2 regions of the Comamonas sp. A23 genome follow, and region 2 is predicted to be linked to the other one. Evidence: predicted binding sites of a transcription regulator. Region 2 holds the regulator's gene; the other holds the start of a gene.
The links. Region 2 encodes sigma-54, which starts transcription at its own class of promoters, with help from an activator protein. Its sites were predicted from a motif close to TGGCANGNAANCTGCTTT; they were not measured.
Positions count from the first base shown of each region.

Region 1: EIC84_RS11990 (ammonium transporter) is a predicted target of sigma-54. The motif match lies at 2,644-2,661, and genes of this name have one in related genera.

Region 1 covers NZ_RSDT01000004.1:138,756-142,875, forward strand. The annotation lists gene EIC84_RS11980 (glycerophosphodiester phosphodiesterase family protein) at 1-961, shown strand, start outside; gene EIC84_RS11985 (hypothetical protein) at 1,028-1,348, opposite strand; gene EIC84_RS11990 (ammonium transporter) at 1,375-2,607, opposite strand; gene cls (cardiolipin synthase) at 2,817-4,120, shown strand, end outside.
Region 2 covers NZ_RSDT01000003.1:12,927-17,046, reverse strand. The annotation lists gene EIC84_RS08335 (aspartyl/asparaginyl beta-hydroxylase domain-containing protein) at 50-973, shown strand; gene EIC84_RS08330 (RNA polymerase factor sigma-54) at 1,149-2,750, opposite strand; gene lptB (LPS export ABC transporter ATP-binding protein) at 2,896-3,678, opposite strand; gene lptA (lipopolysaccharide transport periplasmic protein LptA) at 3,675-4,120, opposite strand, start outside.

The sequences.
Region 1 (4,120 bases), on a different contig from region 2:
GGCCCGCTATCTAAGCGACCGTATCGATCCCAACAACCAGAAATCCGTGCTTCAGGCCCTGGTCGTCGATGGCGAGGGCCACACCGGCGACTGGTCCATCTCCGACTTCAGCCTGCATGAGCTGCGCACGCTGCTGGGCGGCACCATACTGGACAACCGTGCCGACCGCCCCACGGAATGGAATGGCAAGCTGCCGCTGATCAGCGCACAGGATGTGATCGATATCGCGCTCGCCAAGGGCAAGGCGGCAGGCCGCACGATTGCCGTCTACGCCGAGACCAAGAACCCTTACTGGAACAACCAGCAGGCCATCGCCAACAGCTGCGGCACGGGCGAGCATCCGTTCGAGGATGCCGTGATGGAGCTGCTCGAGAAGAACCAGCTCAACCGCAAGGATGCACCCATCTACATCCAGAGCTTCGATCCTGACAGCCTGAAGTATCTGCGCAAGGCGGGCATGAAGGCCAAGGGCGTGCAGCTGATCGACGGCAATGACTACAACTTCAGGGATGGCTCGGTCGGCTACATCACCAGCGACGAATGGACCTTCATCAGCGGCCGCCCCTACAGCTGGACGCTGGCAGGCGATGCGCGCACCTTCGCGGTCATGCAGACACCGGCAGGCCTGGCCGAGATCAAGACCTATGCCGACGGCATCGGCCCCTGGAAACCCCAGGTGCTGGCCCATTCCGTCGTTCCCTACAAAGACGGTGCAGGCCTCAAGGATGTGAATACCTTGAAGGACACGGGCCTGATCGCCAACGCGCACAAGGCCGGCCTGGTGGTGCACAGCTTTACCTTCCGCAGCGAGGCCAGCCGCCTGGCTGGCATCTTCAAGGGTGACCCTGCACAGGAATACCTCGCTTACTACCGCCTGGGCATTGACGGCGTATTCACCGATTTCACTGCTGCTGGCGTCAAGGCTCGCGAAGCCTATATCGCCGAGCTGAAAAAGCAATAGACCGGGCTCGTTGCCGGCATCGGCCTGAGCGCCGGTGCCGTCCCGGCCTCAGGTCCTGCTTGTGCCTCAGCGCAGCCCGCCGATATAGCGTGCCGAGGTGCGCAGTATCTCGGCGGCCTTGGTGGTGACCGAGCTGTCGCTCTGCGCAGTCTCGGCAGGCGCTGCATGCCGGGGCTTGTCGCCGCTCCAGCTGCCCTGCAGACGCCGGGCCAGGCGCGCCAGCTCCTCGTCCTGTTGCTCTCGCGCATGCTCCAGCGCAAAAGCCACCATGGCCTGTGCATAGGCCTGGTTGCAGGCCATCCATTCGGTATCGGTCACCCGGCCCGTCTTGCGCCGCAGCACCACATGCAGATGTGCGGCCACCGCCACTCGATCGCTGTCCTCCATACACCGCTCCTGTCTTTGATGGATCACTAGTGCTGACGCTCCAGATGCAGACTGATATCCAGGCCCTCCATTTCCTGCACGGCATCCACACGCAAAGGGATCAGCAGACGGATCAGCACCAGCACCCCGGCCGTGGCTGCACCGCTGTAGGCAGCCACCGCTGCCACCGCAATCAGCTGATTCAGCACCGTGGCGCCTGTGCCCGCGATCAGCGGGTCGGCAAACACCGCCGTGAGGATGGAGCCTGCAATGCCGCCCACGCCATGCACGCCGAACACATCGAGCGAGTCGTCGGCCCCGAGACGGCGCTTGAGCCAGGTTGCGCCCCAGAAACAGACTGCGCCCGCAATCAAGCCTATCCACACCGCACTGCCCACCTGCACAAAGCCAGCAGCCGGTGTGATGGCCACCAGTCCGCCCACCATGCCCGAGAGCAGGCCCAACAAGGTCGGAGCACCGCGAACCAGCCATTCCACCACCATCCATGCCAGACCGGCAGCCGCTGCCGCCACGAGAGTGACCACAAAGGCCAGCGCTGCACGCCCATCGGCAGACAGGGCCGATCCCGCGTTGAAGCCAAACCAGCCGAACAGCAGCAGCGCCGTGCCCATGGCCGTCCAGCCCAGGCTGTGCGGCTCGAATGGCTCGGTTCCGTAGCCGCGCCTGCGCCCCATCATGAAGGCACAGACCAGTGCCGCCACGCCCGCATTCACATGCACCACGGCGCCGCCGGCAAAGTCCAGTGCGCCGAGCTGGTTCAGCCAGCCCCCGCTCTCCCACACCCAGTGGGCCACCGGCGCATAGACCACCACGCTCCACAGCGCGGCAAACACCAGCAGGGCCGCAAAGCGCATGCGCTCTACCACGGCCCCCACGATCAGCGAGGTGGTGATGATGGCGAATGCGGCCTGGAACAGGGCATAGGCCGCCTCGGGCAGATGCGGTGCCAGATGGCTGACCGAGATCACGCTGCGCCGGCCATCGAAGTGCAGCGAGGCAAACCAGGCTCGTCCCAGATTGCCAAGCCAGGCAGACTCGGCGGTGAACGCAAGCGAGTAGCCCAGGCCGAACCAGGTCAGGGTAACCACGCAGGCCACCGCAAACACGGCCACCATGGTGTTGACCACATTCTTGCGCCGCACCAGCCCCGCATAGAACAGGGCAATGCCCGGCAAGGTCATCAGCAAGACCAGCGCCGACGCGACCATGACCCAACCGGTATCTGCCTTGTCGATGGCAGTCAATGGCACCATTTCCATGCACTCCCCCCTGCTTGTTTGCTTTGACGAAAAAAGGAAGCAGGTTCCATGCCAGTGCCATGCCGATCTGTCGATGCTTCATGATGGATAGCAGCATGCGTTGATCCATCAAGGTCTTTGCGCCTGTTTCATGAGAGCCACGACGGGCAGCTTGTGCTCAGGCCTGAGCCCGTTATGCTCGACAAGGTCCATCGTTGCTGCACTGATTCATGACCTGGCTGCTGCTGACTCTTCATGTATTGCTGATTGCCGCCTTCGGCCTGCGCATTCTGCTGCGCAGAGACATGCGGCCCGATGTGCGGCTGGCCTGGCTCATGGTCATCGTGCTGCTGCCCTATGTGAGCTGCCTGCTGTACTACCTGTTTGGGGAAGTGGCCCTGGGCCGTGTACCTGGCCGCAGAAGGCTCAATGTGCGCGAGTTCTGTCAGACCCGGGGCAGCGCCCTTGCGTCCGCACCCGGCCCCATGTCGCAGGCACGACCCGCCATTCCCGATCAATGGCTGCCGGCCTTCCGCTATGCCTCGTCCATCAACGGCTTTGTACCGCTGCCCGGCCACAGGGCCGAGCTCATGCGCGATGGCGCGCATGCCCGTGCGCAGATGCTGGCCGACATGGATGCCGCGCGCCACGAGATCAATGTGCTGTACTACATCTGGCTGGACGACAGCACCGGCACCGATGTGGCCCATGCCCTGATGCGTGCCGCGCAGCGCGGCGTGACCTGCCGGGCCATGGTCGACGGTCTGGGCTCGCGCGCACTGACGCGCTCGCCACTGTGGCAGCAGATGCGGCAGGCCGGCGTGCACCTAGCGATTGCCCTGCCCATCAGCAATCTGCTCAAAGTCATGCTGACCAGCCGCATCGACCTGCGCAACCACCGCAAGATCACGCTCATAGACGGCAGGATCAACTATTGCGGCAGCCAGAACTGCGCCGACGAAGGCTTTCGCATCAAGGCTCGCTATGCCCCCTGGGTGGACATCATGCTGCGCCTGCAGGGTCCGGTGGTCATGCAGATGCAGCAGGCTTTTGCCAGCGACTGGGCGCAGTCTGATGCGTGCCTTGCACCACCGACCCCCGAGGCCGGCGCTGCCGCTGACGACGGCTTCCATGCCGTTGCGATTGCCGAAGGGCCGACGGAAAGAGCACGCTCTACACCCCAGCTGGTTGCCAGCCTGCTGGCCTGTGCGCAGCGCGAGGTCGTGATCTCCACCCCCTACTTCGTACCCGACAGCACGGTGCTAGATGCCTTGTGCGCCGCCGCGCTGCGCCAGGTGCAGGTCACACTGATCCTGCCCGCCCGCAATGACTCATGGATAGTCGGTGCCGTCAGCCGCAGCCATTACTGGCGGCTGCTGAGCGCCGGGGTCCATATCCACGAATTCCGCCCCGGCCTGCTGCATGCCAAGACCCTGTGTCTGGACGGATCGGTCAGCCTGATCGGCTCCACGAATCTGGATCTGCGCAGCTTTGACCTGAACTTTGAAAACAATGTATTGCTGCACGACGAAGC
Region 2 (4,120 bases):
ACCTGCCCCCATGGTGGCCGCCGGGGTGCCCCCGGTAAAATTGGCCCTTATGGCAAAAATAATCGTTCTGGCACTGGTGCTGCTTTTCTTTGGCTGCGGGCTGTACATGCATCTGCGCGGCAAGGTGCGCCACAAGGTGGTCAAGCAATTGTTTGACCACTCCACGTTCACGGCGCCGTTCAACGTCTTCATGCTGATGTTCAGCAAGGTGCCGCGCACGCCCTATCTGCCCACCAGCACCTTCCCCGAGCTGGCGCCGCTGCAGGCCAACTGGCGCGAGATCCGCGAGGAAGCCGTCAATCTGCAAAAGAACATGCAGATCAAGGCCGCCGCCAACAACGACGACGCAGGCTTCAACTCCTTCTTCAAGACCGGCTGGAAGCGCTTCTACCTCAAGTGGTACGGCGACGCCCACCCTTCGGCCATGGAGCTGTGCCCCAAGACCACGGCCCTGGTGAAATCGATTCCCAGCGTCAAGGCCGCCATGTTTGCCGAGCTGCCGCCCGGCGCCAAGCTCAATCTGCACCGCGACCCCTATGCGGGCTCGCTGCGCTATCACCTGGCCGTGCTGGCGCCCAACGACGACCGCTGCATGATCGAGGTCGACGGCCAGCCCTATAGCTGGCGCGAAGGCGAAGGCGTGATCTTCGACGAGACCTTTATGCACTGGGCCGAGAACCGCTCGGAAGGCAACCGCATCGTGCTGTTCTGCGATGTGGAGCGCCCCATGACCAATGGCTTTGCCCAGTGGCTCAATCACTGGCTGGGCAAGAACGTGGTGGCCGCCGCCAGCTCGCCGAACAACGAGGGCGATCCGCGCGGCATGATCAGCAAGCTGTTCAAGATCTCGTTCTATGCGGGCAAGTACCGCCGTGCCTTCCGCGACTGGAATCCGACCTTCTACAAGATCCTCAAGTTCGGCCTGATGATCGGCGTGCTGGTCTGGTTTATCTGGTGGCTGGTACCGAATTAACCCCCTGAGGCGCTTTGCGCCTTCCCCCTTTCTCTTCGGAAGGGGGACGACATCTTCGCTGCAGGGCGGCCTTTGCTTGCTGTCCCTCACTTGGATCTTGCTTCATCAAGACATATGGCTCTAAACAAAAAGCCGCTGTGCGATGCATCAGCGGCTTTCTTGTTTCTACGGCGCCCTACAGCGCCTTGCGCAGCGTGGTCGTCGGTATCTTGAGCTGCTCGCGGTATTTGGCGACGGTGCGGCGCGCGCACTCGATGCCCTGCTCCTTGAGCATGTCGGCCAGCTTGGCGTCCGACAGCGGCTTCTTGGCATCTTCGGCATCGACAAACTGCTTGATCAGCGCACGCACGGCCGTGCTGGAGGCACTGCCGCCGGTTTCCGTACCCAGGCCCGAGCCGAAGAAATACTTGAGCTCGAACGTGCCCTGGGGCGTGGCCATGTACTTGGCGGTGGTCACGCGGCTGATGGTGGATTCATGCAGGCCCAGGGTGTCGGCGATATCGCGCAGCACCAGCGGGCGCATGGCCAGCTCGCCATGCACAAAGAAGTTCTTCTGCCGCTCCACGATGGCTTCGGAAACACGCAAGATGGTGTCGAAGCGCTGCTGGATGTTCTTGATGAACCAGCGCGCCTCCTGCAACTGCTGCTGCAGCGCCGCATGGCCGTCGCTGTTCTTGTGGCGGCGCAGCACGCTGGCATAGATGTCGTGCACGCGCAGACGCGGCATGACCTCGGGGTTGAGCTGCACGGAGAAGTCCACCCGGCCCGAGCCGGCCCGCAGCGGGCGCACGATGACATCGGGCACCACGATATGGCGCTCCACATCGACAAAGCGCCGACCCGGACGCGGCTCCAGCCTGGCGATCAGGGCCATGGCTTCGCGCAGCTGTTCCTCGCGCGCGCCGCACAGGCTGGTGAGCTTGCGCAGATCGCGCCGCGCCAGCAGGTCCATGGGCTGGGCACAGATGGCCTGCGCCAGCAGCAGCCGGCTCATATGCGCCTCGGTCGTGCCCTCGTCCTCGGCCGTGCGGATCAGATCGCGCAGCTGCAGCTGCAGGCACTCGGCCAGATCGCGCGCGCCCACGCCCACGGGCTCCAGACTTTGCAGCAGCTTCAGCGCAATGGCAAAGTGCTGCTCCAGCTCCTCGCGCTCTTCCAGATCGTCGCCGGCCAGGCTCTGCGCCAGCTCCTGCAGGGAATCCTCGAGATAGCCGTCGTCGCTGAGCGACTCGATGAGAAAGCGCAGCGCCGCCATGTCCGCCGCGCCCAGATGCAGGCTCAGCGCCTGACGGTGCAGAAAGTCGGTCAGGCTCTGGTGCTCGCGCGCCAGATCGATGGCATCGGTTTCGTCGTCGCCATCGCGGTTGCGCGTGGAGCTGCTGGCCGAGGGCGTATCCCACTCGCTGCTGGATTCGCCGCCCCATTCCCCGTCCTGGCCGTCCATGCCGTCGGCCTCCCAGTTCAGCGTTTCCGGAGTCTCGGCGCTTGGCGTTTCCGCTATTGTTTCAGCAGCTGTTTGCGTTTGCTTCGCATCATTTTCAGCATGAATACCATCTGAAGTGCTGTATTCACTGGCGCTAGCAGCTACATCTACAGGAGCATCTCCCACAGTTTCGGCCTCATCGCCCGCACGTTCCAGAAAAGGGTTGTCGACCAGCATCTGCTCGACTTCCTGCGCCAGCTCCAGAGTGGAGAGCTGCAGCAGCTGAATGGATTGCTGCAGCTGCGGCGTAAGCGATAAATGCTGCGAAACGCGTAGCGAGAGACCTGGCTTCATCGAGGCGCGGCCCCCAGACAATCATTGCAAACGCGCGCAGTGCTAAGGGTTTGCCGCCGGGCCGCCCCAAGGCAAACCCCGGCGCAGCCGGTCAGAACCCCTTCTGGGGGCAGCGACCACACAAAGTGAGGGAGCGTGGGGGTCATCACATTCTGAAATGTTCGCCCAGATAGACGCGGCGCACATCGGCGTTCTCCACGATCTCCTCGGGCGTGCCTTCGGCCAGCACATGGCCGTCGCTGATGATGAAGGCGTGGTCGCAGATGCCCAGCGTCTCGCGCACGTTATGGTCGGTAATCAGCACACCGATGCCGCGCTCCTTGAGGAAGCCGATGATGCGCTGGATCTCGATCACCGCAATCGGATCGATACCGGCAAACGGCTCGTCAAGCAGGATGAAACGCGGCTGCGTGGCCAGGGCACGGGCAATTTCCACGCGACGGCGCTCACCGCCGGACAGCGCCAGCGCCGGCGACTGGCGCAGATGCTCTACGCGCAGCTCCTGCAGCAGGCCGGTAAGGCGCTTTTCGATCTCGCCCTGCGTCAGCGTCTTGCCCTGCTCGTCCTTTTGCAGCTCCAGCACGGCGCGCACATTGTCTTCCACGCTGAGCTTGCGAAAGATGGAGGCTTCCTGGGGCAGATAGGACAGGCCCAGGCGCGAACGCTGGTGAATCGGCATGCCGCCCACTGGCTGGCCGTCGATGAAGATCTCGCCGCCGTCGCTGCGCACCAGGCCCACGATCATGTAGAACGATGTGGTCTTGCCCGCACCGTTGGGGCCGAGCAAACCGACCACCTCGCCTTTTTGCACGGACAGGGACACATCCTTGACCACCTTGCGGCTGCCGTAGGACTTGGCCAGATGCTTGGCCTCCAGGCGGCTGTCGGACTCGCCGCTGCGGCTGCTGGAGAAAGTCGGCTCGCTCATTTCTTCTCGTCGGCTTTCTCACCGCCCAGCGTCATGCTCTGGCGCAGCTGCGTGGCAGGTGTTGCAGGCTTGGGCTGTGCTCCCGGCGTGCCGTCCTTGGGCGCCATGATGGCGCGCACACGGCCCCCCTGCCCCACGGAGGAACTCGGCAGGCCGCCGCTGGTCTTCTGACCATCGACGGTATAGACGTCGGTGATGTTGTTGTAGACGATGATGGAGCCCGTGACCTGATCGCTGAGCTGACCGCCACGGTAGCGGCGCATCTCGCCACGACGGATGAACTTGACGATATCGGCCTTGCCGTCGTACTCGATGACTTCGCCTTCGCCCTCGATGAACTCCTCGGGCTGACCGGCCACGGTATCGCGCTTCTGACGGAAGAACGCTCGCTTGCCGGCCTCGGCCTTGATCACACCGTACTGATAGCCCTCGGCGTCCTGCC